Regions from separate parts of the Mesorhizobium sp. WSM4841 genome, predicted to be linked through region 2. Evidence: predicted binding sites of a transcription regulator. Region 2 holds the regulator's gene; the other holds the start of a gene.
The links. The regulator PhoB, encoded in region 2, activates phosphate uptake and scavenging genes when phosphate is short. The targets are predictions, from matches to a motif close to TGTCATNNANCTGTCAT.
Positions count from the first base shown of each region.

Region 1: the regulator PhoB is predicted to act here: its motif matches at 5,104-5,120, upstream of phnF (phosphonate metabolism transcriptional regulator PhnF).

Region 1 covers NZ_JBVVQC010000014.1:83,969-98,544, reverse strand. The annotation lists gene AC0L14_RS18335 (ABC transporter substrate-binding protein) at 1-629, shown strand, start outside; gene AC0L14_RS18330 (sugar ABC transporter ATP-binding protein) at 721-2,274, shown strand; gene AC0L14_RS18325 (ABC transporter permease) at 2,271-3,236, shown strand; gene AC0L14_RS18320 (zinc-binding alcohol dehydrogenase family protein) at 3,304-4,320, shown strand; gene phnF (phosphonate metabolism transcriptional regulator PhnF) at 4,329-5,078, opposite strand; gene phnG (phosphonate C-P lyase system protein PhnG) at 5,201-5,665, shown strand; gene phnH (phosphonate C-P lyase system protein PhnH) at 5,665-6,276, shown strand; gene AC0L14_RS18300 (carbon-phosphorus lyase complex subunit) at 6,278-7,390, shown strand; gene AC0L14_RS18295 (alpha-D-ribose 1-methylphosphonate 5-phosphate C-P-lyase PhnJ) at 7,387-8,298, shown strand; gene phnK (phosphonate C-P lyase system protein PhnK) at 8,295-9,071, shown strand; gene phnL (phosphonate C-P lyase system protein PhnL) at 9,074-9,781, shown strand; gene AC0L14_RS18280 (DapH/DapD/GlmU-related protein) at 9,778-10,395, shown strand; gene phnC (phosphonate ABC transporter ATP-binding protein) at 10,611-11,483, shown strand; gene phnD (phosphonate ABC transporter substrate-binding protein) at 11,627-12,535, shown strand; gene phnE (phosphonate ABC transporter, permease protein PhnE) at 12,610-13,584, shown strand; gene phnE (phosphonate ABC transporter, permease protein PhnE) at 13,589-14,576, shown strand, end outside.
Region 2 covers NZ_JBVVQC010000009.1:90,052-104,627, reverse strand. The annotation lists gene AC0L14_RS13425 (glutathione S-transferase family protein) at 1-637, shown strand, start outside; gene AC0L14_RS13420 (hypothetical protein) at 1,103-1,987, opposite strand; gene AC0L14_RS13415 (hypothetical protein) at 2,440-2,811, shown strand; gene AC0L14_RS13410 (hypothetical protein) at 2,917-3,153, opposite strand; gene AC0L14_RS13405 (hypothetical protein) at 3,535-3,897, opposite strand; gene AC0L14_RS13400 (PstS family phosphate ABC transporter substrate-binding protein) at 4,676-5,680, shown strand; gene pstC (phosphate ABC transporter permease subunit PstC) at 5,800-7,188, shown strand; gene pstA (phosphate ABC transporter permease PstA) at 7,181-8,794, shown strand; gene pstB (phosphate ABC transporter ATP-binding protein PstB) at 8,807-9,622, shown strand; gene phoU (phosphate signaling complex protein PhoU) at 9,661-10,368, shown strand; gene phoB (phosphate regulon transcriptional regulator PhoB) at 10,385-11,074, shown strand; gene AC0L14_RS13370 (ROK family protein) at 11,271-12,518, opposite strand; gene xylF (D-xylose ABC transporter substrate-binding protein) at 12,786-13,826, shown strand; gene AC0L14_RS13360 (sugar ABC transporter permease) at 13,969-14,576, shown strand, end outside.

The DNA.
Region 1 (14,576 bases), on a different contig from region 2:
TCGACTCCGGCGCCGACTCCAAGGCCTTCACTTCGTTCCTGACCACAGACAATATCCAGGGCGGCCGCGTCGCCGCCGACGGGCTGGCGGCCGCGATCGCCGAAGCCAATGGCGGCAAAATCGAGGGCGACGTCGCCCTGATCACCGCGCTTCCCGGCGCTGGCTCGCTCGAACAGCGCGCCCAGGGCTTCAAGGAACAGCTTGCCGCCAAATATCCCGGCCTCAAGCTCATTGCCGACAAATACGCCGACGGCCAGGCCACGACCGGCCTCAACATCGCGACCGACCTGATCACCGCCAACCCGAACCTCAAGGGCATCTTCGCCTCCAACCTGATCATGGCGCAGGGCGTCGGTCAGGCGATCGCCGAGAACAGCCTTGCCGGCAAGGTCGGGCTGATCGGCTTCGACAGCGACGAGAAGCTGGTCAAGTTCCTTAATGACGGCGTCATTTCCGGCCTCGTCGTCCAGGATCCGTACCGGATGGGCTATGACGGCATCAAGACGGCGCTCGCTGCCTCGAAGGGCGAGAAGGTCGAGGCCAATGTCGACACCGGCGCCAACCTCGTCACCAAGGCCAACATGAAGGATCCGAAGATCGACGCGCTGCTCAATCCGAAGCTCGACTGAGCATCGGCATTGGCGCACCGTTTCCGGGGCTTTTTGCCCCGGAAACGACCTACACTCGTGCCACTCGTGAGGCCGATCTGGGAGGATTGTCATGACGACGACGGCGCAGGAACTGCATCCGGCCCCAACGCTGGAACCGGGCAGGACGATCCTCGAACTCAAGGGACTGGAAAAGCAGTATCCCGGCACGCACGCGCTGAAGCCGGTTAACCTTGCCTTCAAATCCGGTGAAATCCACGCCATCGTCGGCGAGAACGGTGCCGGCAAATCCACCCTGATCAAGCTTTTGACCGGCGTCATGCCGCGCACCTCCGGCGACGTCATCTGGGAGGGCAAGCCGGCAGCGCTGGCGACGCCGCATGAGGCGATGGCGCTCGGCATCAATGCCGTGCATCAGGAGGTCGTTCTGTGCCGCCATCTCACTGTCGCGGCCAACATGTTCCTCGGCGAGGAAGATTCCCGCTTCGGCATCCTGCAGCAGCGGGCCATGGTCAGGGAAGCGCAGAAGATCATCGACGATCTCGGCTTCGATCTGCCGGCGCATGTCGTGCTGGGTGACCTGACCATAGGCCAGCAGCAGCTGATCGCCGCCGCCCGTGCCACCGTGCGCGGCACCAAGTTCCTGATCTTCGACGAACCGACTGCCTATCTCACCCGCAAGGAAGCCGACCAGCTGTTCACGCTGATCCGCCGGCTGAAGGGCGAAGGCGTCACCATCATCTATATCAGCCACCGCATGGAAGAGGTGTTCGAGCTCGCCGACCGCGTCTCGGTGCTGCGCGACGGCACGCTTGTCGGCACCAGGAACATCGCCGAGACCAACGACGCCGAACTGGTCAAGATGATGATCAACCGCTCGATCGAGCAAGTCTATCACAAGGAGCATTTTACCCCGGGCGCGACGCTCCTCGAAGCCAGAAATCTCTCCGGCAAGGGCTTCGAAAATGTCTCGATGTCGGTCCGTGCCGGAGAAATCGTCGGGCTCTACGGCCTGATCGGCGCCGGGCGCAGCGAGTTCGTCACCACGCTCTACGGCCGTCACCGCAAGTCGGCCGGCCAGATCCTCTGGGAGGGCAAGGCGGTTCAGGTCAACTCCGAGCATGACGCTATCAGGCTCGGCATGGCGCTGGCGCCGGAAAGCCGCCGTGACCAGGGCCTCTGCCTCAACCTGCCGGTCGGCCTCAATCTCAATCTGCCGATCTACAAGCGCATCTCCAGCAATCTGCTGATCTCCAGCGCACAGGAGAAGGCCGAGGCGGATCGCCAGATCGCCAATCTCAGGATCAAGACGCCGACGCGCAACGCACTCGCCTCCAGCCTGTCCGGCGGCAACCAGCAGAAGATCGTCATCGGCAAATGGCTGGCGCACGGCGCCAAGCTGTTCATATTCGACGAGCCGACAGTTGGCGTCGATGTCGGCACCAAGGCCGAGATCTACCGCCTGTTCGGCGAACTGTTGTCCAAGGGCGCCGGCATCATCCTTATCTCGTCCTATCTGCCCGAGGTCTATGAACTGGCCGACACGCTGCATGTGTTCCGGCGCGGCAAACTGGTGGCCACTCATGGTTTCCACACTGCCGACCATGAGGAGATCCTCACCCAGGCGCTGGCCGAGAAACAAGAAAAACCGGGAGGACAGATATGAGCACCGAGGCGATCCCGGCCGAAAGGCCGAAACGCAACTACAACGCCCTGTTCGGGCTGACGCTGCTGGCGCTGCTGGTATTGTTGTGGGTCATCCTGTCGGTGGCGACGCCGAGCTTCGCCTCCGCCAACAACATCTCGAACCTGCTGCGGCAAGGTTCGATGATCGCCATCCTGGCGGTTGGCCAGACCTTCGTCATCATCACCGGCGGCATCGATCTTTCCGTCGGCGCCGTGGTCGGCTTCGCCACCGTCATCGCGGCGATGCTGATCAACGCCGGCGTGCCGATTTTCCTCGCCATCCTGATCACCTTGCTGGTCGGCGTCGCCATCGGCCTGTTCCACGGCTTCGGCATCGTAAAGATGGGCCTGCCACCCTTCATCATCACGCTGGCGACACTGACCTCGCTGCGCGGCATCGGCCTCTTGATGACCAACGGCAACTCTATCTCGATCAACAACGATGCCTTCCAGACATTTTCGCGCAGTTCCTTCGCCGGCATCCCCAATCTGTTCTGGATGGTGATCCTCGTCGGTATCCCGGCCTACATCTTCCTGCATCACAGCCGCTGGGGCCGGTATCTGTTCTCGGTCGGCTCCAACGCCGAGGCATCGCGGCTTTCCGGCGTCAACGTCCAGCGTACCATCTACATGGCCTATACGCTGTCTGGCCTGTGCGCGGCTTTTGTCGGCGTGCTGCTTGCCTCGCGCATCGGCATCGGCAATCCGACGCAGGCCGAGGGCTGGGAGTTGCAGGCGATCGCCTCGTCAGTGATCGGCGGCACCTCGCTGTTCGGCGCCGTCGGCTCGGTGCACGGACCGCTGCTCGGCGCTTTCATCCTCGCCACCATCAACAACGGCGCCAATCTCTTGAACGTCAATGCCTTCTGGCAGCGCATCATTACCGGCGTGCTGATCATCGTCATCGTCTATTTCGACGGCCTGCGCCGCCGCGGCAAGTAGACCATTTTAACAACCGCTGGCCGGCGCTAACGGGGCCGGCGGTGCCATGAACCGACTGGATCAAAACATGAAAGCCGTCGTCTGCCGTTCGCCCGGTGAGCTTGTTGTGGAAGACCGCCCGGCGCCAGGCACTCCGCCCTCTGGCTGGGCATTGGTCGCGGTCAGTCATGTCGGCATCTGCGGCACCGACTATCACATCTTCGAGGGCAAGCATCCGTTCCTCGCCTATCCCCGTATCATGGGCCACGAGGTTTCCGGCACTGTGATCGAGGCCGGCGAAGGCGTCGATCTGGCCGTCGGCGAACCGGTGATCATCAACCCCTATCTCGCTTGCGGCAAATGCATCGCCTGCCGCCAGGGCAAGCCGAATTGCTGCGTCAGGATCGAAGTGCTCGGCGTCCACCGCGACGGCGCCATGTGCGAACGGATCCTGGTGCCGGCGCAAAATCTCTATCCGGCAGAAGGCCTGTCGCTGGCCGATGCCGCCGCCGTCGAATTCCTGGCGATCGGGGCGCACGCCGTGCGCCGCTCGCTGGCTGATCCCGGCGCGCGCACGCTGGTCATCGGCGCAGGGCCGATCGGCCTCGGCACGGCGCTATTTGCCCGTATCGCCGGTCTCGACGTGACGCTGCTCGACATGAGCGCGGAAAGGCTGGGCTTCGCCGCAAGCGAACTCGGCTTCGCCACCCTCGACGGTTCGCGGCAGTCTGCGACCGATCTGGTGCGCAAGGCGACCGGCGGCGAAGGTTTTGGCGTGATTTTCGATGCCACCGGCAACACCAAGTCCGTCCAGTCGGCCTTCGCCCATGTCGCGCATGGCGGGACGCTGGTCCTGGTCAGCGTCGTCAAGGACGACATCATCTTTTCCGATCCTGAATTCCACAAGCGCGAGATGACGCTCATCGGCAGCCGCAACGCGCTGCGCGTCGACTTCGATCATGTCGCCGCTTCGATCCGCGATGGTGCTGTACCGCTGGCAAAGCTCGTCACCCATCGCACGACGCTTGGCGACACACCGCGCGACCTCGCCCGCTGGGCGCATGAGAAATCCGGCCTGATCAAGGCCGTCATCCAGGTCGGATAAGACCAGACCTAAAGCGCCGATATCTTGAGCTCGACCCGCTCAGCCGGGAACCGCGTTTCGGCGAACTGGATCGGCTGGCCGTCCGGGGTAACGTTGACTGCGACCGTAACCAGCACGATGGCGCCGGGCTGCAGATCGAGATCGGCAAGGTCGGCGGCGTCCGCGTGGCGGGCCGACAACACCGTCGATTGCCTGAGATAGTCACCGATGCCGAAACGCTGGAATGAGGCGGTCACCGATCCGGTTTCGGCCATGGCGGCATCGATGCCGGCGAAGCGTCCCGCATCAAACCAGCCGGTGGCACGCGAGACCGGTTGCCCATCGGCTTCGCCGCGTGTCTCGAGGCGTATGACAGTCGAACCCTTGGCGAGCCCCAGCCCTTCGGCGACGCGCCGGCTGGCCGGCTCGACCGCCGATTCGAGCAGCACGCTGCGACGCTCCGACGCCTGCCCTTGCAAGCCCTCCGAAAACCGGGTGCGCGCGCCGATCGGATAGGACAGGCGCTTGCGCGACAACACAAAAGTCCCGCGCCCCTGTTCGGCCCTGAGCACGCCATCCTGCACCAGTGCGGCGATGGCGCTGCGCACCGTATGGCGGTTGACGCCATAGCGCTCGGCCAGTGCAACTTCCGGTGGCAACGCGGCATTCTCGGCAAAGTCGCCGACGGCGATCGAATGCATGATCTGCTCGGCGATCTGCCGCCACAGCGAGACGCCGCTGCGCCGCTCCAAGCTGCTGGCCATCTGCTGACCGATCATCTCTTTGCCCCGAGCTTTTGCGCCGTGTCATCCATCCGTCATGGACAGGCTTTAGAGAATAGGTATAATTTGTATAATTGTCTACATCATTATACAAATTCGAATGAGAAGGAACGGCGGCCATGCGAGAACAGGAAGCGCGCGATCAGCAGCTTGAGCGCAAGGCCATCATGGCGACGCTGGCGCAATCGACCGGCGACGATATCGTCCGCCTCTGGAACGAAGCCGGCCTGCCTTCGCAAGCGGAACTCCTGCGCGGACCCGAAACCGGCCTGGTCACCGTGCGTGGCCGCATCGGCGGCGGCGGCGCGCCGTTCAACGTCGGCGAGGCGACGGTCACCCGCGCCACCGTCCGGCTCGCATCCGGACAGGTCGGCCACTGCTACGCGCTCGGCCGTGACAAGCAGAAAGCAAAACTGGCGGCGATCGCCGACGCGCTCTGGCAAGATCCCACCCGCCGTAACGAGATCGAGACCAAACTCATTGCACCGCTGCAGGCCGCACTGGCCAGCGGACGCGAGCGGCGGCGCGCCGAGACGGCGGCAACGAAGGTCGATTTCTTCACCATGGTACGCGGAGAAGACTGATGGACATCGCAACGCAAGCGATCGAGGGCGGCTTTGCCGATCCGGTGTTCGACGCCCAGACAGTGTTCCGCGCCGTGATGGATGCGATGGCGCGGCCGGGCACCCTGCAGCCCCTGCCGGTCTTTGCCCGCCCGCCGGCGCCGCTGTCGGTCACCGCGGGTGCTATCGCGCTGGCACTGTGCGACAACGACACGCCGCTCTGGCTCGACCTCGTTTTGCAGGCCCCAGCGACGGTGAAATCCTGGCTCGGCTTCCACACCGGCGCGCCACTGGCCAACACGCCAGCCGATGCGCATTTCGCGCTGATCGCCACGCCGGCCGAGATGATGGCGCTCGACGGCTTTTCGCAAGGCACCCAGGACTATCCCGACCGCTCGACGACGCTGATTCTGCAGGTGAGCGATCTCGTTTCAGGCGCCCCTCTGCTGGTCGAAGGTCCCGGCATCGAAAGAACCGCGACAATCGCGCCGGCGCAAATGCCGCGCCACTTCGTCGAACAGTGGAAGCAGAACAACCAGCGTTTTCCCCGTGGTGTCGACATTATCCTCGCCACCCCGGAAGGCGTTGCCTGCCTGCCGCGCACGACGCGCATCAAGACGATGGAGGCGTGATATGTATGTCGCGGTAAAAGGCGGTGAAGCGGCCATTGCCAACGCCCACGCCCTGCTCGCCGACCGCCGCCGCGGCGACCGTTCGGTGCCGGCGCTTCGCCTCGACCAGATCGTCGAGCAACTGGCGCTCGGCGTCGACCGGGTGATGAGCGAAGGTTCGCTCTACGACCGCGAATTGGCGGCGCTGGCCATCGTTCAGGCGCGCGGCGACGTGATCGAGGCGATCTTCCTGGTTCGCGCCTATCGCACCACGCTGCCGCGCTTCGGCTACACCAGGGCGATCGACACCGGCGCGATGCTGGTGGAGCGGCGCGTGTCGGCGACCTACAAGGATCTTCCTGGCGGCCAGGTCCTCGGCCCGACCTTCGACTACACCCACCGGCTGCTCGATCCCGAACTCGCCGCCGGCGGCGACGTCGCCGAGCCGCTGCAGCGTGCCAGCGACGCGGACGCCATGCCGCGCGTCTCCGCCATCCTCGCCCGCGAAGGCCTGATCGAGCCTGATGGCGACATGCCGCAGGACCATATCCCCGGCGACATCACCCGCGAGCCGCTGGAATTTCCGATGGCGCGCGACATCCGCCTGCAGGCGCTGTCACGCGGCGACGAGGGTTTTTTGCTGGCGCTCGGCTATTCCACCCAGCGCGGCTATGCCCGCAACCATCCGTTCGTCGGCGAGGTTCGCATCGGCGAGGTCGAGCTGGAACTCGACGTGCCGGAGCTGCCATTCGCCGTACCGCTCGGTTCTGCGCGTGTCACCGAGTGCCAGATGGTCAACCAGTTCAAGGGCTCGGCCAAGGCGCCGCCGCAATTCACCCGCGGCTACGGCCTCGTCTTCGGCCAGAGCGAGCGCAAGGCGATGGCCATGGCGCTATGCGACCGCGCGCTTCGTGCAACCGAATTCGGCGAAGACGTCGTCGCCGCGGCCCAGGACGAGGAGTTCGTCATCTCGCACTCCGACAATGTCCAGGCGACCGGCTTCGTCGAGCACCTCAAGCTGCCGCACTATGTCGACTTCCAGGCCGAGCTCGATCTGGTGCGCCGCATGCGCGCCGAGCATGACGCCCGCGAGAACGGCGGCAAGATGGAAGAAAAAAGGGAGGCCGCGGAATGACCGCACAACCGACCGATATCGCCACCTACAACTTCGCCTATCTCGACGAGCAGACCAAGCGGATGATCCGCCGCGCGATCCTCAAGGGCATCGCCATTCCCGGTTATCAGGTGCCGTTCGCCTCGCGCGAAATGCCGATGCCCTATGGCTGGGGCACCGGCGGCGTCCAGGTCACCGCCTCGATCATCGGCCCCGACGATGTGCTGAAGGTCATCGACCAGGGCGCCGACGACACCACCAATGCCGTCTCGATCCGCGCCTTCTTCAGGAAGGTCGCCAATGTCGCCGTCACCACCGAGACGGCCAAGGCGACCATCATCCAGACCCGTCACCGCATTCCCGAACATCCGCTGACATCGGGCCAGGTGCTGGTCTATCAGGTGCCGATCCCCGAGCCGCTGCGCTTCCTCGAACCGCGCGAGACGGAAACGCGGAAAATGCATGCGCTGGAGGAATACGGCCTCATGCATGTAAAACTCTACGAAGACATCGCCAGGCACGGCCGCATCGCCACCACCTACGCCTACCCGGTCAAGGTCGAGGGTCGCTATGTGATGGATCCGTCGCCGACGCCGAAGTTCGATAACCCGAAAATGCACCGTTCACCGGCTCTGCAGCTGTTTGGCGCTGGCCGCGAAAAGCGCATCTACGCGCTGCCGCCTTTCACCGAGGTAGTCAGCCTCGACTTCGAGGACCATCCGTTCGAGGTGCAGACCTTCGACCAGCCCTGCGCACTGTGCGCGGCCGAGAACGTCTATCTCGACGAGGTCATCCTCGACGACCATGGTGGCCACATGTTCGTCTGCTCCGATACCGACCATTGCGAGAAGCGGCGCGAGCAAGGCCATCGCGGCCACCTCGCGCCTGAAACCCCTCTTGCCCTGGAAAAAACGGAGCCGGCGCAATGAGCGACGAACCGCTGCTGCGCGTTTCAGCGCTGTCAAAATTCTACGGCTCGCGCATTGGTTGCGAGAACGTCAGCTTCGACCTTTGGCCGGGCGAGGTGCTGGCAGTGGTCGGCGAATCCGGATCCGGCAAGACGACGCTGCTCAACTGCCTGTCGACCAAATTGCTGCCGAGCTCCGGCACAGCCAGCTATCGCATGCGCGACGGCCAGTTCCGCGAGCTTTACCGCATGAGCGAGGCCGAGCGCCGCTTCCTGATGCGCACCGACTGGGGTTTTGTCCACCAGAACCCTGCCGACGGGCTGCGCATGACGGTGTCGGCCGGCGCCAATGTCGGCGAGCGGCTGATGGCGGTAGGTGATCGCCACTATGGCAAAATCCGCGCTACCGCCGTCGACTGGCTGTCGCGCGTAGAGATCGACGAGGACCGTATCGACGACGAACCGCGGGCCTTTTCCGGCGGCATGCGCCAGCGCCTGCAGATCGCCCGCAACCTCGTCACCGGGCCGCGGCTGGTGTTCATGGACGAGCCGACCGGCGGCCTCGACGTTTCCGTGCAGGCGCGCCTGCTCGACCTGTTGCGCGGCCTGGTCACCGATCTCGGCCTGGCTGCCATCGTCGTCACCCACGACCTTGCGGTGGCGCGTCTGCTGTCGCAACGCATGATGGTGATGAAGGACGGCCGCGTCGTCGAAAGCGGCCTAACCGACCGCGTGCTCGACGACCCGCGCGCGCCCTACACCCAGCTTCTCGTTTCTTCCATACTGCAGGTGTGATCATGGCAACCCCGCTCGTCGTCGCCGATGTCGCCAAGAGCTTCACCATGCATCTGCGCGACGGCATCAGACTGCCTGTCGTCGCCGGCGTGTCGTTCTCGATCAGGAGCGGCGAATGCGCCGTGCTCGGCGGCCCCTCCGGCGCCGGCAAGAGCTCGATCCTGAAGATGCTCTACGGCAACTATGCCGTCGATGCAGGCCAGATCATCGTCCAGCACGAGGACGGGCTCATCGATCTGGCGACGGCCAGCCCACGCACCGTGCTTGCCGTGCGCCGCCTCACGATCGGCTATGTCAGCCAGTTCCTGCGCACAGTGCCGCGCGTCTCGGCGCTGGATGTCGTCGCCGAACCGCTGGTCGAGCGCGGCGAGGACCGTGAGGTCGCGCGCAGCAAGGCGCGCGCCTTGCTGGCGCAGCTCAACCTGCCGGAAAAGCTCTGGATGCTGCCGCCGGCGACCTTTTCCGGCGGCGAGCAGCAGCGCGTCAACATCGCGCGCGGCTTCATCACCGAGCACCCGATCCTGCTGCTCGACGAGCCGACAGCCTCGCTCGACGCCAGCAACCGCGACGTGGTGATTGCGCTGATCGCGGCCAAGAAGGCGGCCGGCGTCGCCCTGCTTGGCATCTTCCACGATCACGACGTGCGCGAGGCAGTGGCCGACCGCGTCATCGACGTGACCGCTTTTGCCGCCGGGAAAATCGCCGCATGACCAGAAAACTGTCGGAAACGCCGCTGGTCCACGAAACGGCGGAAGTCGACAACTCGACGCTCGGCCGCTGGACCGAGATCGCCGAACGCTGCCGGCTTTCGGAAAGTACGCTCGGTGACTATTCCTACATGATGCAGGACTGCAGCGCCTGGTGCGCGACGATCGGCAAATTCGCCAACATCGCCGCCAGTGTGCGCATCAACGCCACCAACCATCCGACCTGGCGGCCGACGCTGCACCATTTCACCTATCGCGCCTCTGACTATTGGGACGACGCCGAGCACGAGAGCGAATTCTTTGCGCAGCGCCGCGCCAAACGGGCCACCATCGGCCACGACACCTGGCTTGGCCACGGCTCGACCATCCTGCCCGGCGTCAGCGTCGGCGATGGTGCGACGGTCGGCGCCGGCGCCGTGGTGTCGAAGGACGTCGCGCCCTACACCATCGTCGGCGGCGTGCCGGCCAAACCGATCCGCGAACGCTTCGACCGCCGCACGGCGGAACGCTATCAGGCACTTGCCTGGTGGGATTGGGACCACGCCCGCCTGCGCGCCGCACTCGACGATTTTCGCGGGCTTTCGGCGGAAGCGTTTCTGGAAAAATACGGCAGCTAGTGAATGGTGAATGGTCAATAGTGAATGGCGGCTGGGAAGCCGGTCTTGTCACCATTCACCATTCACCATTCACCGATCGAACCGCGGCCGCCGGCTCGCCTCCTTCAGCCTGTGGACGGTAACAAAACTGACATCAATCCGACACCGCGGTTTCACGCGGCTGCGCTAGCGAAGGTTAACAGACCTTCAACTGCGACTGGACTGGAACCCGCTCTATGCCAGCAACCTCAGCGCCAGCAACCTCAGCCACGCTCGAGATCCGCGGCGTCACCCGCCGGTTTGGCAGGAACACCGCCGTCAGCAATGTCGACATCTCGATCCCGCACGGTCAGATGGTCGGCATCATCGGCCGCTCGGGTGCCGGCAAGTCGACGCTTTTGCGCATGATCAACCGCCTCATCGATCCCAGCCAGGGCTCGATTTTCTTTGACGGCGCCGAAGTCTCCAGCCTGCGCGGTTCGCTGCTCAGGCGCTGGCAGCGCGATTGCGCCATGATCTTTCAGCAATTCAACCTGGTGCCGCGTCTCGACGTGCTGACCAATGTCCTGCTCGGCCGGCTCAATCACCGCTCGACCCTTGTCAATCTGCTCGGTGTCTTCTCCCGCGAGGAACGGGCCGAGGCGATCGCGGCGCTCGAGCGTCTCGACATCGCCCGCACGGCGCTGCAACCGGCCGGCACGTTGTCCGGCGGCCAGCAGCAGCGCGTTGCGATTGCCCGCGCCATGATGCAGCAGCCGAAAGTCATCCTCGCCGACGAGCCGATCGCCTCGCTCGACCCGCTCAACGCCAAAGTGGTGATGGATTCGCTGCAGGACATCAATCTGCGCGAGGGCCTCACCGTCGTCACCAATCTGCACACGCTGGATACCGCGCGCACCTATTGCAACCGCATCATCGGCATGGCCGCGGGCAAGGTCGTGTTCGACGGCCCACCCGAAGAGCTCAACCGCGAGGCTGTGCGCATGGTCTACGGCGCCGACAGCAATGGCGGCGAAATCTCCGAGGCCATCACCTCGACCAGCGTCACCATCAAGCAAAAAATCGCCGCATCCACCGGACCGCTCGAGCCCGCATTTCCAGGCTACTAGTTCCATGATCCCGGAAAGTGGATACCGGTATACGAAAGGTCATGGACAACCGAAGAGCACCTGGATCGCCAGCCCGCGTCAAGGGCGCTGTCAAAATTCGAACGCTGCCGGCGCGATGCCGGAACCAACAGGAGAGACGCGAAATGTTTAGAAAGATAATCTTCGGTGCCGTTTCCATCCTCGCCATGGCGGTGGGCACGGTCCAGGCACAGGACCTGAAGGAGTTCCGCGTCGGCATTCTGGGCGGCGAGAACGAAGCCGACCGTCTGCGCAATTACCAGTGCTTCGCCGACCACATCAAAGAAGTCCTCGGCGTCGAGAAAGTTTCGCTGTTCCCGGCCGCCGATTACGACGGCGTCATCCAGGGCCTGCTCGGCGGCACGCTTGACTTTGCCGAACTGGGCGCTTCCGGCTACGCCAAGATCTATCTCGAAAACAAGGACGCGGTTCAGCCGATCCTGACGACGGTCCAGACCGACGGTTCGACCGGCTACCATTCGGTCATGGTTGCCCGTGCTGATTCCGGCATCAAGACGCTCGCCGACATGAAGGGCAAGAAACTCGGTTTCGCCGATCCCGATTCGACTTCTGGTTACCTGATTCCGGTCACTTCACTGCCCAAGGACATCGGCATGGACGTGAAGAGCTATTTCGCGTCGACCGGTTTCGGCGGCGGCCATGAACAGCTTGTCCTTGAAGTCCTGAAGGGTACGTTCGATGCCGGCACCACCTGGGCCTCCGGCGTCGGCGACTTCAAGGACGGCTACAGCTCGGGCAATCTGCGCAAGATGGTAGACAAGGGCGTCCTCAAGATGGATGACCTCGTCGAATTGTGGCAGTCGCCGCTGATCCCGAACGGCCCGCTGGTCGTGCGTACGTTGATCGACGTCGGCGCCAAGCAGAAGATCACCGACTTCCTGACCAAGCTTCCGGAAACCGATCCGGCCTGTTTCTCGGCGATACAAGGCGGCGATTACAAGGGCTATTCGCCGGTTACCCCGGAATTCTATCAGGCAATCATCGACGCCCGTAAGGCGAAGATCGGCTCGTAAAGCAAGCTGCCAAAACGCCGCCGGGGCCATGAGCCGCCGGCGGCGTTGCCGCATCAGGGGCCGGGGATCTATCGATGAGTGCGACCGACGTTTACCGCGCGCCTGCCCTTTCCCCGGAGGGAGCCACCGTCGAGCGGCACTGGCGCGACCTCGCCGCTCGCCGGCGCCTTTACACGATCGGAGGCCTGGTTTTCCTATTTCTTGCACTCTCTGGCTCGCTCTGGTTCGCCAACGAAACCAACGCCGGAAAGTTCTTCGACCGCCTTCCCTACGTCGCCGACTTTTTCACCGAGCTGAAGCCGCGCGACTGGTTCGACCCGGTGCGCGCGCTGTTCGACCTGCCGTCCCCTTATGACGATGGCAGCCTCAAGTTCGACTACCCCGAAGGCCGGGTCTACCTGACCCAAAGCATCTACATTCCGGAATATTTCCACCGGATGATCGAGACGCTGAACATCGCCCTGTTTTCGACGCTCGTAGGCTCTACATTCGGTTTCCTGCTCTGCTTCCTCGCCGCGAGCAATATCACGGCCAACCGCTGGCTCCGTTTCGCCACGCGTCGCTTCCTTGAAATCGTCCGCGCCTTTCCGGAAATTGTTATTGCCGGCTTCTTTCTCGCGATTTTCTCGCTTGGACCCATTCCGGCGATCATTGCGGTCAGCATCCATACCGTCGGCGCGCTCGGAAAAATGTTCTTCGAAGTGGTCGAGAATGCCGACATGAAGCCTGAAGAAGGTCTGCGCGCCGTTGGCGCCAACTGGGTGGAGCGGGTGTGGTTCGGCATCGTGCCCCAGGTCCTGCCCAACTTCATGAGCTATTTCCTGCTCCGCTTCGAGATCAATGTGCGCGCTTCGACCATTCTCGGCGCCGTCGGCGCCGGCGGCATCGGTGAATCGCTGCGTCTTTCGATCGGCCGAGGCCATGAGGCCAAGACCATCGCCATCGTCTTCCTGCTGTTCTGCACGATTGTCGCCGTCGACCAGTTTTCGGCATGGCTGAGACATCGTCTTGTCGGCCGGCAGGCGTTCGCATATGGGCGCGGAGAGTAAGCGAATGAACGCCGATGCCATCAACGACATCGCCATTCGCCATCCGGATGCGTTCCGGCGCTCCCTATGGAAGCGCTACGCCGCCCCGATCGGCATCCTTCTTTGCATTCTCTACACCTTCTATTGCGCGTGGTTCTTCTCGATCGCCAGCGTTCTTGAAAAGGCGAACTGGAACCTTGCCGGCGCGTATCTCGCCGACTGGGTGTCTTACGAAATCCGGCCCGACATCGAATTCAAGGACAATTATCTGACGATCGATTACTCCCGCTTTTCCAAACTGGGATCCAATCCAGATCCCGACTGGGTGGCCAAGCAGATGGGTGTGATCGAGCGCCGGGTCGACGCAGCACCAGCACCGGCAAACGCGACCAACAAGTCGTCGCAGGATTCGTTTATGGCGCCTGGCGCGCCAACCGCCGAGAGCCCAACCGCCCCGTCAAACCAACCCGCTCCGGCTGTGCCTGAAACGGTGCGCGAAAACGCCGTCGTGGCGGCGACCGTCGTTCTTGGCAATGGCCGGATCGCCATCACGCCAAACCTCGTCACAGTGACGCGCGGCGCCGAAAGCGTCATCTTCGACATCGCCAAGGACAGTTCCGTCACGCCGCGCACACCGCTGCCTGACTGGATCGAGCAACGCAGGCCAGGCTCGACAGCCTATGTCTCGTTCGGATTTCTCGGCCGCGCTGAGGTGCAAAGTGACGAAGTGGTCGCCTGGAGACGTTTCTTCGGCTGGGCCAATTTCGTGTTCGACACGAATTCGCCATTCTGGGGAAAGCCGTTCGGCGAGGTCGCTTCACTGGTCGTTTCCGGGGCACGCATCGACCCGTCGCGATCAAACGCAGCGCTCGCCTGGGATAACGTCCTCAACAACGCCGAATGGCAGCACGGTGACGTCTGGCTGAAACTTTTGCAAACCATCGTCATGGCTTTTGTCGGCACTGTGCTGGCCTCGATCGTCGCCTTTCCGCTCGCCTTCCTGGCTGCGCGCA
Region 2 (14,576 bases):
ATTTGTGCGCGCGGCCGGGCTCGATCATTCCGAGACCGACGTATGGGGCCACACACGCTCGCCCGAATACATGGCGCGAAACCCGGCCCACCTGACGCCGATGATCGAGGACAAGGGCTTGCCGAGAGGCGTCTTGTGGGAAAGCTGCGCCATCATGCAGTATCTCGCCAACAAGCATGGGCTGGAGAAATTATATCCCAAGGCGCCGGCCAAGCGGGCAATGATCGACAGCGCCATGTTCTACCTGATCGGCACGCTCTACCCCTATGTCGCGCGCGCCACCTATCCTGCGCTGAACTTCCCACAATATGCCGGCGAGGTTGGTCACAGCGACGCCCACCCCGACAGGAAGTCGGAAGCCCAGAAGGCCGCGGCGGCCGCAATTGCTGAGCCGCTGGAGGTCTTTCACAGCTTCTTCAGGAACGGCAAGCCGTTCATCGGCGGCAAGAACCCGTCAATCGCCGACATCCGCCTGGCGGCGACGCTCGAATTCCTGGCCGTCATCGACTACGCGCTGCCCCAATGGGCAAAAGACTACATGGCGGCGATCGAGAAGAAGCTCGGCAAGGCCTACGCCGAGCCGGCCGCCGACGTGCGCGGCTATATCGCCTATGTGAAGTCGCAGGCCGGGGCGTGAGGCTTTCGCTCTAACGGATTTGCTTGCCCAGGCCGACCTAAACCGAGGCCGAAGGCCCGCCGCCTTTTACGGGACGTAAGAATGTTTGAAGCGTCGACGACGAAGCGACGGTTGACCTGGCGGCAGCGGTCCTGATGATCGGGCCTGCGCGGGTGGCGTCCATGGAAGGGACTGTATATGACCCGCAAACTACCCTTATTCGCCGCGTTCGGTCTGGCGCTTGCTGCCCTGGCGGCGTGTGACCAAACTCAATCGGCAGGAACGCAGGCGACGACCGCTGGCCAATTGCCGCCACCTCCAGCCGACACGATGACGCCGGCACCCGCAACCCCGCCGCCAGCTCAGACCGCCCCTGTTCAGTAGCAGATCGTAGTTCAAAAAATAGAACCCTCGCCCGAGGCGGGGGTTCGCTTTCGGCATCGCGGTCGCAAATCGGCGCGGGCTGATTGATGTTGCGCTCGTCGTTCAGGGGCCGAATATCACGAGCTCGGTGAACGTCAGATCTCCGAGCGAGGGTGGTCTGGGGCCCCTGAAGTACTTCAGCCCTCTGTTGGGGCGGTACCACCCGAACAGACCTGCAATCGGTTCCTTGGCGTCGACGACGCAAAGCAGGATGCCGCTTCGCCAGAGAAAGCGTCCGATGGCACCGGCGCACCGGCTCAAATCTGCGAGAGAGCGGCAATAGACAATCTGATAGGATGGGATAAGACCGCGCAATATCCGGCGCGGCATCAATACGAAAGGAAACACTGCTCCGTCGCAAATGCAAATCAATGACAGGCAGCCCAGCGCGGAGTGTTCCGAGAGTATGTATCTCTCACTGTCGGACAGCATCGCCATTTCCGCAAGATCGGGACGAGCTTCGAGCACGCGACATGACCGCGGCACCGAACTAAAAGCCGGCAAGAAGGCAAATTGTCCGCTGGAAAAGAGGCGAAAGCCGAGCGCCAAATTGTGCTTTAATGTAGCAGGCGCCGGCGAAACGTTCGTGTAGGTCACGTCTTTTTGCTTGAGAATCGTCGTAATCAGCTTGATGGCATAGGGGCGGAATTCTTCGTCGACGGACCAGCTCGAAAGGTTGCAGCGGATTTCATCGCCTACCTGCCTGCGATAGCGGGTATAAAGGGTCAGCACGACGCCGACGATCCGACCAGTCTCCTCCAAAGCAAAGCCGTATTGTTGGCATTCGGCGATAGCAGGCCGCTGCGACAATCGGGTCAGCGCTTGTATCCAGTAACTCCGGTCACGCTCCGGAAAGCCCCGGCAGAGGCAGTCGACTACTCCTTCCCAATCGGCTTCGCGAATTGGTCGACAGCGAACGCCGGGAGGGAGAGCGCCAAGTACGGCCATAAATCGACTTCCAGAATGCGATAGTTACTTCGATATGTCTCACGCGCCAACATGTTGGTGTACAACGATTAAGAGTCTGTGCTGCTTTTTAAGACGACTTTCCGCACTCATCACGAAAACGCAGATCAGATTTGCCATGACGCGCAGATGAGCAGATCCGGTCGGTTAAGGATTCGTTAACCAAATCCCTATCTACTGATTGGCAATTCACCTCCAATTCGTGACCACGGATGTACTGGCGCGGTCGAGGTGGAAAGGAAAGGTCGGCCATGTGCCGGCCTTTTGTTCGTTTCCCGGGAAGCTGCGGCCTGACATTCGTCATTGTCGTTTGGCATCAAGCCTTCAAAACATCGGCCTTTGCAAAAGATCGGGCCATTGCAAACATATTGTCTTCGCCGCCATTGTCCGTACCATATTGCTGTGCGGGCAAGGCGGAAGGACGAGGACTTGCAATGAAATGCACGGCAGGACTGTCGGTGACTGCCGGCGCGATATTGGCAGGCGTCAGCTGTCAATCGAATGCCGCATCGCTGAACACCATGGACGATGTCGGAGCTGCGATCCAGGCGTGCTGGACCCCGCCGGTGAATGCCGGGAATTCAACCGTCACATTGAGTTTCAGTTTCAAGCGCAACGGCACGCTGATCGGCCCGCCCAGGCCGACTGCCATCAATGTGACTGGCGACGCGAAGGCACGGCAATCCTTTGTCGATGCAGCGATCGCCGCCCTGGAACGCTGCTTGCCGCTGAGCTTTTCGCCGGCGCTCGCCCAAGGGATTGCAGGCAGCGTCTTCACCCTGCAATTCGGCTCGCCCAAACAGTAGCCGGGCGTCATCCCAGGCAAAGCCCGCTCGTTTCCCGGCGGGCCATTCAGCCACGCGTTGCTAGCGTCACCTCAAGCGATCGGACGGTTTCCAGTTCACGAGATGTCAGTGTTGGGCGCGTCTCGCATTGACATGGCGTGCCAATTCCGGCGCCTCGAAGACGTAGTCGCTCCAGGCCGATTCCGGAATCTGGCCAGCCAGATAACATTCCAGCAAAAGACTTTGCTCAGGACTGAGAGGTCTCGGCGCGCGCTCATGATCCAGTCCCAGCGAGTGAAACAGATTTCTGGGCGAGTGAAACAGATTTCTGGTCAGGTCCGAGACAGTGAAGTGAATCGACATGTGCGGTCTCCTTTGACCATCCAGCGCATGACCCCAAAATCGGGATCAACCTTCGCTCCGCTGCCCTTCGGTTCGGCAAGGACCATGCGCCAAACGAAACGTCACAGCGGCCCTTTCTGCGTCCAAAGAGACGCGGGGCGCCGCAAATACGGACGCGCGGCGCTGCAATGGCCGTTTAACGTCGAAGGCGGGATAAAGTTTCAACGTGGCTGGCGGTAACACCGGATTGATCGGGGCGCTGGATCGATCGGGCAGCCCGAAACCCACCAGTCAGTTCATACTTTCGGCGATCGCGTGCGCGTCTGACCGAACCGCTGCGTCAGGTGCGCAGGCAGCGTTTGAGGAGGGATATTTGGCTGCCACCGTTTGAATGCCGGCCGGCTATTCGCAGACCATGCGGACCCGTTTTCCGGGTTGGCTGACGTTCCTGCAGGTGAGCGGTTTTGTCGGCTCGGATGACGGCATCGGCGGATCGTTGGAAATCCTCCTGACGTGCCTTCTCGGCGCCACGGGAGTCTTGATACCGGGAGCCGTCGCCCTTTTCGGCGTTTCGGGCGCCACAGGAAAGACATCGGTCTGCAGCAGCTGCTGCTGTTCGGCTTGCGCCTGCTGCGGCGGCCTGTCCCAGAACCGCCGGACATCGAGCGGCCTTGGAATGACGACGGTGCCGTCGTAGCTGCGCGAACAGCCGCTCCCCAACAGCAGCATCGGGCACAGGAAAAAAGGCAGGATCCGTCCCAACATCGGCAACACCCTTGCGGGATTTATAACGCGGCTTCGGCTCTGCCGACAACCGTCGGAATACACCGCGGGCAAGGCTAGCGCATGACCCGGAGAATCGGAATCGATTTCGCTGGGGATCATGCGCAAAATCAAAGTGCCGCAATGTCCCTAGACTAGCGCGACCGGAGGCGGGCATGGACGATTGCCTGCCCAAGCCCATCAGCCCCAGGGCCTTGCTCGAAAAGGTCGAGCGCTGGCTCGGCGCGGACGGAGAAATCCAGCGCAACGCGGGATTGGCATCCCCGTCAGGCCGTAGAGTTCAGCCGCGATTCGGCGACGCGTTGCGAGCAAGACTATGGTGCGATCGCACCATACCAAAGCGTGCGTCCGGTTGGGACAATAAGCGCATTCGAGTTCCGCCCCTCCGGTTACGGGCGGGAGCAGCGACCGCCGGCAAGAAGCAGGGTCAGATTTACCCCAACGGACCTGTTTCGGCGATGGCGCGGCCATGACCTCCTTGGCCGCATGCAACGCGCTCCCGCCCGGATTTTCTTTTTCGGCGCCAATTGTTCGCCTGTCGAGGGCAAATGTCGGCCGGAAATCGTGCAAGCTGCTGATTCCAGCGGCAAACCACGGCTGTGCCGGCGAGACCCGCGGCGCTTCCTTTTCGACACGGCAGTGCCGCGTTACCGGGCTGACATCAAACTGTCATGTGACTGTAATAATCGGAGGCTATTGGCCTCAGCGGGCGCCGAAGGAATGGCGCCGAGAGACTATTTTCCGAACAGGAGCAGGCCACATGAAGAAATTCCTCCTTACGGCGTCGGCCGCGGCGCTTGCGCTCGCCGCGTCGGCTGGTTATGCCGCCGCGCGCGACCAGATTCAAATCGTCGGTTCGTCCACAGTGTTCCCCTTCACGACGGCTGTCGCTGAAAAGCTCGGCCAGAGCGGAAAGATCAAGACCCCGGTCGTCGAGTCGACTGGCACCGGCGGCGGCATGAAGCTGTTTTGCCAGGGCGTCGGCGAAAATACCGCTGACTTCACCAATGCCTCGCGCGCCATCAAGGACAGCGAACTTAAGACCTGCAAGGCAAACGGCGTGACGCCGGTCGAGATCAAGGTCGGCTTCGACGGCATCGTACTCGCGAACTCGAAGGCAGGGGCTGTCGTCGATCTGACCAAGGAACAGGTTTTCAAGGCGCTCGCCAAGAACGTCGCTGTTGACGGCAAGGTCGTCCCCAACCCCTACAAGAACTGGTCGGATGTCGATGCGTCGCTTCCCGCGACAAAGATCGAGGTGCTTGGCCCGCCGCCGACATCTGGCACGCGCGATGCGTTCGTCGAGCTCGTCATGGACGCGGCCTGCCAGGAAGAAGTGAAGGCGGCTAATGAAAAGGGCTGCGGCGAGATCCGCGAAGACGGCGCTTTTGTCGAGGCCGGCGAAAACGACAATCTGATCGTCCAGAAGCTGGAAGCCAACCCCAATGCCTTCGGCATCTTTGGCTTCTCGTTCCTTGACCAGAACGCCGACAAGCTGCAGGGCCACAAGGTCGACGGCGTCGAGCCGACCTTCGAGAACATTGCATCCGGCGATTATGGCGTTTCCCGCTCGCTCTATGTCTATGCCAAGAAAGAGCATGTCGGCGTCATCCCCGGCATGCAGGAGTTCATCGCCGAGTACACCTCGGAGGCTGCATGGGGTCCTGATGGTTATCTGGCCGACAAGGGCCTGATCCCGCTGCCGGACGCCGAGCGCGCCAAGTGGGCCGAAAACGCCAAGGCCCTGAAAGGCATGGGCTCCTGATGTTTCGGGGTCAGGGCGCATATCCGCTCTGACCCCTCATGCTCTAAAAGCCCAAAGCGCGGGACCAAGGTCCCGTGCTTTGAGCCGGTGAATGACCGGCGGTCGAGGGGACGTCCTGAATGGTCGGTTATCTCGTTATTCTACTGTTAGGTCTGGCCGCTGCGGCCTATTGGATCGGCCGGACACGCGCAATTGCCAGTGTCAACGGCGACGTCGCGCGATTGCATTCGCTGCCTGGCCAACATGGCATGTTTCTGGCGCTTTTTGCTGCCGGTCCCGCGCTGCTTGCGATCGTGTTGTGGTCGCTGGTGACGCCGGGAATTGAATCGTCGATCATTGCCGACCGCTTCTCCTCCGAGTTGTCGGGAATGGGCGTTCCGCAGGTCGAAGCTTTCATCCGCGACGCTCGCGCGATGGCCTTTGGCGGGCTTGTCGGCTTCGCCGATCCGACGAAAGAGGCAGCCGCGGCCGTCTACAAATCGATCCATACGACCAGCACCTGGATCATCTGGGCCGTCGCGTTCGTGCTTTCCGCGTCCGGATTTTACTGGGCCTATTCGCGCATCGCCCAAGCCTACCGGGCGCGCCACGTGGTCGAGCGCGTTCTTCGCGCATTCTTGATCGCCTGTTCGGTGGTCGCAATCCTGACGACGATCGGTATCGTCCTGTCGCTTATCTTCGAATCCCTGCGGTTCTTCCAACAGGTGCCGTTCTATAAGTTCCTGTTCGGCACGCACTGGTCGCCGCAGAGCGCCTTCACTGGTGCGGGGACGGAAGCCGGGGCGGTCAACCAGGACATTTTTGGCGCGGTGCCGCTCTTTGCCGGCACGTTGCTCATCACCTTCATCGCTATGCTGGTGGCCGCACCTATCGGGCTGATGGCTGCGATCTACCTTTCGGATTACGCCTCCAAAAGCGTCCGCGCGGTGGCAAAGCCGGTACTGGAAATCCTCGCCGGCATTCCGACCGTCGTCTACGGCTTCTTCGCCGCGCTGACGGTTGCGCCCTACTTCCGCGGTATGGGCGAAAGCCTGGGCCTCAGCGTCGCGTCCGAATCCGCGCTCGCGGCAGGCGTGGTCATGGGTATCATGATCATTCCCTTCGTTTCCTCGCTTTCCGATGATGTGATCAATGCCGTTCCACAATCCCTGCGAGACGGTTCCGCCGGCCTCGGCGCGACCAAGTCGGAAACCATCCGCAAGGTGGTCCTTCCCGCTGCCCTTCCGGGCATCGTTTCGGCGATGCTGCTCGCCGTCAGCCGCGCAATTGGTGAAACAATGATTGTGGTTATGGCGGCGGGCCTGGCGGCAAACCTCACGGCCAACCCGCTCGAAGCGGTCACCACCGTGACGGTGCAGATCGTGACGCTGCTTGTAGGCGATCAGGAGTTCGACAGCGCCAAGACGCTTGCAGCCTTCGCACTCGGCCTGGTGCTGTTCTGCATCACGCTTACCCTCAACATCGTCGCTTTGCGCGTCGTCCAGAAATACCGAGAGCAATATGACTGATGCGATCGCGTCATTCGGCGCCGGCCGGCGGCCGGTCAGCGTTCATACCGACGATGCCGCGAAGGCGCGGCTGAAGGGTCGTTACCGCACTGAAACGTGGTTCAAATGGCTTGGCGCCGCAGCCGTCGCGTTGGCCGGCTTATTTCTTGTGCTGCTCCTGTCGACGATCGTCACGCAGGCGATCCCGGCGCTGCGGCAGAACTATCTGACGCTGCCGATCGATCTTTCGGCGGCCAAGGTCGACCCGGCGAAACTCGACGCCGCCAACTACGACGCCATCGCTCAGGAAGCGCTTACGGCAAAATTTCCTGATGTGACGAGCCGTCAGGACAAGCGCCTGCTGCGCGGACTGATTTCCACCGGCACAGGCGTCTTCCTGCGCAAAGATATTGCGGCTGATCCGGGGATGCTCGGAGGAACGGTGGACTATGCGGTTCCACTTGACGATTTTGCCGACCTTTATCTCAAGGGGTTGCTTGCCGACGTCGGTTCGGACGAAGCGATTTCGACAAGCGTCACCCCTTCGGAAACCAGCGGCGACATCGATCTGACCTTCGGCGACGACGCCATGCTGACGCTGGCGCGTGGCAATGGTGCGACCGAGGGCGAAAACGGTATGCTCACGCTGACGAGCGGCGCGTCGTCGCTGCTGGTCGCGTTCAATGGCGGTACGGTCAAGCTGACCGCGCTGTCGCCTGGGGCCAACGGGACGGCGGTCGCAAAGGGCACGGTGATCGAGGCGCTAGACAGCACGGCGCCCGCCGCGAGCGGCCAAGCATTCCTGCGCGTCATCGACACGCCGGAAGCATCGCGAAAGATTTCCGACAAGATGATCGTCTGGCTCGACACGCTGAAGAGCGCCGGCCTGATCGAAAGCCGGTTCAACTCGATCTTCTTCTTCACCGGCGCAAGCCGCGAGCCGGAACTGGCCGGTGTCTGGGGCGCGGTCGTCGGATCGTTCCTGACCATGATCGTTACGCTCGCCATCGCCTTCCCGATCGGCGTTTCGGCGGCGATCTATCTTGAGGAATTTGCCCCCAAGAACCGGCTGACGACGATCATCGAAGTGAATATCAACAATCTGGCGGCGGTGCCTTCGATCGTCTTCGGCCTGCTTGGACTTGCCGTATTCCTGAATTTCTTCGGCATGCCGCGCTCAGCCCCGGTGGTCGGCGGCATGGTGCTGGCGCTGATGACCCTGCCGATCATCATTATCGCCTCGCGCGCTTCGTTGCGCGCCGTGCCGCCGTCGATCCGCGAGGCGGCGCTCGGCATCGGAGCGTCCAAGGTCCAGACCGTATTCCATCACGTCCTGCCGCTGGCGATGCCGGGTATCATGACCGGCACCATCCTCGGAATGGCGCATGCGCTGGGCGAAACCGCGCCGTTGCTGATGATCGGCATGGTCGCCTTCATCGTCGACATTCCCGGCGGCTTCACCGATCCCGCGACGATCCTGCCGGTGCAGATATTCATGTGGGCGGATTTCCCGGAAGCTGGATTCCAGCAGAAGACTTCGGCGGCGATTTTGATTTTGCTGCTGTTTTTGGTCATCATGAACGCCATCGCGGTGATACTGCGCAGGCGCTTCGAGCGGCGCTGGTAAGGAGTAGAGGATATGAACATCATGACGGAAGCCGGCGTCGAACAGAAACTGAGCAGCGGAACCAATGCCCCTTCGATCAAGATGAAGGGCGAAAAGGTCTCTGTTCATTACGGCGAGAAGCGAGCTCTGTTCGATGTGGATATCGATGTCCGCGAGAACCAGGTGACGGCGTTGATCGGCCCATCGGGCTGTGGCAAGTCAACATTCTTGCGGTGCCTGAACCGAATGAACGACACGATCGATATCGCGCGGGTGAGCGGCAAGATCACGCTCGACGGTGAGGATGTCTACGACCCGAAAATCGATGTCGTCGAGCTGCGAGCTCGCGTCGGCATGGTGTTCCAGAAGCCGAACCCGTTTCCGAAGTCGATCTATGAAAACGTCGCCTACGGTCCGCGCATTCACGGCCTGGCCAGGAGCAAGGCCGAGTTGGACGGCATCGTTGAATCGAGCCTGAAGAAGGCCGGCCTGTTCAACGAGGTCAAGGATCGCCTGCTCGAGTCGGGCACCGGTCTCTCCGGCGGACAGCAGCAGCGCCTGTGCATCGCGCGCGCCATCGCCGTATCGCCGGAAGTGATCCTGATGGACGAGCCCTGTTCGGCGCTCGATCCGATCGCCACCGCCCGCGTCGAGGAACTGATTGACGAACTGCGCCAGAACTACACGATCGTCATCGTCACCCATTCGATGCAGCAGGCAGCGCGCGTGTCGCAACGCACGGCGATGTTCCATCTCGGCTATCTGGTCGAGGAGGGCGCGACCGACAAGATGTTCACCAACCCCGACGACAAGCGCACCCAGGACTACATCACCGGCCGATTCGGCTGAGCGGTCCGGCGGCGAATTTCGAACACGAGGACAGTATCATGGGTGAACACACCGTCGCATCCTTCGACGAGGAACTGGAGCACATCGACAGGCTGATCCGCGATATGGACGAGCTCGCCGCCGCGATGGTCGCAGCCTCGATCCGCGCATTGCTTGCATCAGACAATGCGATGGCGCAGCGCGTCGTCTCGGACGACGCCATCATGGATGCGCGGCAGCGCGAACTCGACGATAGTGCGATCACGCTGATCGCCAAGCGGCAGCCGATGGCGCAAGATCTGCGCGCCGTGGTTGGCGCAATCCGCATGGCCGGCGATCTCGAGCGCATCGGCGACCTGGCCAAGAACATAGCCAAGCGGGTCAGCGCAGTCGGGCAGAGCGCCACGCCGCGTAATCTCTCGCACGGTATCGACGCGATGGCGGATCTCGTTCTTGTGCAGCTCCGCGGCGTGGTCGAGCACTATGTGTCGCGCAACGCCGGCGCGTTGAAAGAACTGCGCGCCGCCGACGAGAAGATCGACGTGAAATACACGGCGGTTTTTCGCGAACTCCTGACCTACATGATGGAGGATCCGCGCAACATCACCGCTTGCACGCATCTTCTGTTCTGCGCCAAGAATCTCGAGCGTATCGGCGATCACGTCACCAACATCGCCGAAAACGCCTACTATGTCGTGACCGGGCAGCAATTGCCGGCGGATCGCCCGAAGCTCGACGAAACGACGATGTCGGCGCCGGCGACATGACGGGGGTGACCGGTCGATGATCGCGCCACGCATTATGGTGGTGGAGGACGAAGAGCCGCTGGGCGTCCTCCTCCGCTACAATCTGGAATCCGAAGGCTATCAGGTCGAGGTGGTGACGCGCGGCGACGAGGCCGAAATCCGGCTGCAGGAAAACGTGCCCGATCTTCTGGTGCTCGACTGGATGGTGCCGGCGGTTTCCGGCATCGAGCTTTGCCGACGCCTTCGGATGCGCCCCGAAACCGAGCGGCTGCCGATCATCATGCTGACCGCACGCGGCGAGGAGAGCGACCGGGTGCGCGGCCTCTCGACAGGGGCCGACGACTACCTGGTCAAGCCGTTCTCGACACCGGAATTCATGGCCAGGATCAAGGCGCTGCTGCGCCGCGCCAAGCCCGAAGTGCTGTCCAGCGTGCTGAAGGTCGGCGACATCATGCTCGATCGCGAATCGCACAGGGTCTATCGCAAGAAGAGCGAGATCCGGCTCGGGCCGACCGAATTCCGGCTGCTCGAATTCATGATGCGGCACCCAGGTCGGGTCTTCTCGCGCAGCCAGTTGCTCGATAATGTCTGGGGCGAGACGATCTACATCGACGAGCGCACGGTGGACGTCCATGTCGGCCGGTTGCGCAAGGCGGTCAACAATGGTCGCATGCCCGATGTCATCCGCACCATCCGCGGTGCGGGCTATGCGATCAGGGAAGACTAGCTGATATTCAGGTGATGCCGGCCTGCGACCGGCGATTTCCTGCGCTTCCGGTACGTACCCAAAAGTACGCTCCGTTCCGGTTCTCGGAACTCGCCCAGTCTGGTCGCTTCGCGCCCGTCTTCGACTCCGGCGCGGCCTGACCTGAATCTCAACACATCCCCAAGTCGCATTCCGCCTTTGTTCCTTGCCTTCGGACTCACGCCACGTCCTTCCTGATCGTGCCGGACTTCCCTTGCGCGCCCGGCGCGAAAATCTCCTGGTCGACGAAGCTCAGCGCTCGCAAGGCGCAGCCTTCGCGGATCAGCGGCAGCTCGTTCGTCTCGGTGTCGAAGGAAATCGAACCCGAATGCTGGCCGCCGGCGGTCTGGGCGATGGCCTCGCGCAGGGCCGGCTCGATCAGGTCGAAGGCGGCAGCGCTGGCGCCGACCATGGCGACCGGCGCCGGATCGATCAGCGCGAACAGGCTGCCAAGCCCGAAGCCGAGCGCTTCGCCGGCCTTGCGGTAGGCTTCGCGCTCCGGTCCGTCCGTCTGGCGCGCCCGGGCCGCCAGTGCCCGCATCTCGGCGTCGCTGACATCGGCGACCGGCTCTGCGTTCTCGCTCAATTGCCTTGCGTTGCGCCAGATGGCGTAGTTGCCGGCATAGGCCTCGACGCAGCCGCGCCGCCCGCAGCGGCAAAGCGCGCCGCCCGGCCGATGAATCATGTGGCCGAATTCGCCGCCCGAGGAATGGGTGCCGGTGAACAGTTCGCCCTTCAGCACCAGCCCCATACCGATGCCGTGCGAGAGCAGGATGGCGATGAAATCGTCGCGGTAGCGATCCGGGTCGCGCCAGCGCAGCGCCACGGCCATCATGTTGCAGTCGTTCTCCATGATGGCCGGGATGCCGAACTCGCGTTCCAGAATGTCGGCGAAGGCGATGTTCGTCTGCGGCGTGATCGGCGACCACAACATGGCGCGCGCATGCGAATCGGTGATGCCCTGGATCGCCAGCGCGATGCGGGCGACGCTTTGGACGTCGAGGTCGGGGTCTTCGATCCGGCGCCGCACGATGGCGACACATTCGTCGATCAGCTCGTCGCGCGACATGGTCAGCGTGTCCAGCCGGCGCTGTTCCTCGGCGACCACCTGTCCGGCATAATCGATGACAGCGACCGACAGGAAATTCAGCGACAACACGACCGCCAATACGGCAGCGGCTTCCGGATTGAGGCTGAGGCCGACCTGCGGTCGGCCGCGTTTCATCGAAACGGTCTCGCTCGCCTTGCTCTCGGTCAGGATGCCTTCCTGGATCAGGTCTGAAGAGATCGCCGATATGGTCGAATGACTGAGGCCGGTGGTTGCGGCGATCTCGGTCCGCGACGGCTGGCCGGCCCGGCGTACCGCAGAAATCACCATCGCCCGGTTACGCCGGCGCAAATCGTCATGACGGATTCCAACCGACATTCTTTTGCTTCCTCCCTATTGCCGCGGCCGCTCATGAATCGGAAGCCGTCGGTAATGTCCGACAAATAGTGGCAGAAGCAGCAGGCCCTGTCATTATTTATTCCGAGTCTCGAAATAAGTCGGCAGGGACATCAAAATCCATCGGAATTGATGTTGACAGCGCTTCGCGGTTGGACCAGTATTTTTTCGAGGCTCGAAAAAATAGGGGGCCTTTGTGCCGGCCTTCGGGCCAGTTGGTCGCGCCGTACGCGGCGCAGGGAGGATATCATGAAGAGATTCGCAGCCGCCATTCTGGCGGGGGTCGCCATGTCGCTGACGCTCGCGTCGGTCGCACAGGCCAAGGACAAGGTCATTGGCGTTTCGTGGTCGAATTTCCAGGAAGAGCGTTGGAAGACCGACGAAGCCGCCATGAAGTCGGCGATCGAGGCCGCCGGCGACAAGTATATTTCCGCCGATGCACAGTCCAATCCCGGCAAGCAGCTGACCGATGTCGAGAGCCTGATCTCGCAGGGCGCCAACGCGCTGATCATCCTTGCGCAGGATGCCTCGGCCATCGGGCCGGCGGTGCAGAAGGCGCTGGACGAAGGCATTCCGGTCGTCGGCTATGACCGGCTGATCGAGAACAAGGACGTGTTCTATCTGACCTTCGACAACCAGGAAGTCGGCCGCATGCAGGCCCGCGAAGTGTTCAAGGTGGCGCCGGAAGGCAATTACGTCTTCATCAAGGGCTCGGGCGCCGATCCGAATGCCGATTTTCTGTTCGCCGGCTCCATGGAAGTGCTCAAGGACGCGATCGACAGCGGCAAGATCAAGAATGTCGGCGAGGCCTATACGGACGGCTGGCTTCCCGCCAACGCTCAGAAGAACATGGAACAGTTCCTGACCGCCAACGACAACAAGGTCGATGCCGTGGTTGCTGCCAATGACGGCACCGCTGGTGGCGTCGTCGCGGCGCTGACGGCGCAAGGCTTGGCCGGATCCGTCCCGGTGTCGGGCCAGGACGGCGACCATGCCGCGCTGAACCGTATCGCGCTCGGCACGCAGACCGTATCAGTATGGAAAGACGCGCGCGAGCTCGGCAAGAACGCTGCCGAGATCGCCTCGCAGCTGGCCGACGGCAAGCAGATGACAGACATTGCGGGCGTCAAGGACTTCGCCACGCCGGGCGGCAATGTCGTCCAGTCGCTGTTCCTGACGCCGATTGCCATCACCAAGGACAATCTCAACGTCGTCATCGACGCCGGCTGGATCAAGAAGGAAGAGGTCTGCGCCGGCGTGGCAGCGGGCACCGTCCCGGTCTGCAACTGATCCGGCCTTCGCAAGAAGCCTGAAACGCCGCGGCTTCACGCCGCGGCGTTTTTTCAGAAAGAATTGTTTTTCCGCTTCTCGCGGCTAACTTCCAAGCTGCTTCCGGCATCCGCGGCAGACGGCAACCCGGTGGGAGGACATCATGACCGACACGACTTCCAACACGCCGGCCGCCGATACAGCTGCCGATCGGGCGCGTGAATCCGAGCTCAGCTCCGTTGGCCGCTTCCTCAAGGCAACCGAGCTCGATATACGCATGCTCGGCATGGTCGGCGCGCTGCTGGTCATCTGGGTTGGAATCCACATCCTGTCGGGCGGGCTCTTCCTTACGCCGCGCAATCTCTGGAACCTGTCGGTGCAGACCTCCTCGGTCGCGATCATGGCGACCGGCATGGTGCTGGTCATCGTGATGCGCAACATCGATCTTTCGGTCGGCTCCGTCGAAGGTGTGATCGGCATGGTGATGGGCGTCGCGCAGGCCGAATTCCTCATCCAGGTCATGGGCTTCCAGCTTGGAAATCCCTGGATCTGGATCATCGCACTGGCTGCCGGCGTAGCGCTCGGCCTCATGATCGGCGCGCTCCAGGGCTTCATCGTCGCCTATCTCGAGGTTCCGGCCTTCATCGTGACGCTGGGCGGCCTGCTGATCTGGCGCGGCATGGCGTGGCTGATGACGAGCGGGCGCACCGTCGCGCCGCTCGACGCCACATTCCAGCTCATGGGTGGCGGGCCGCGTGGCTCGATCGGGGC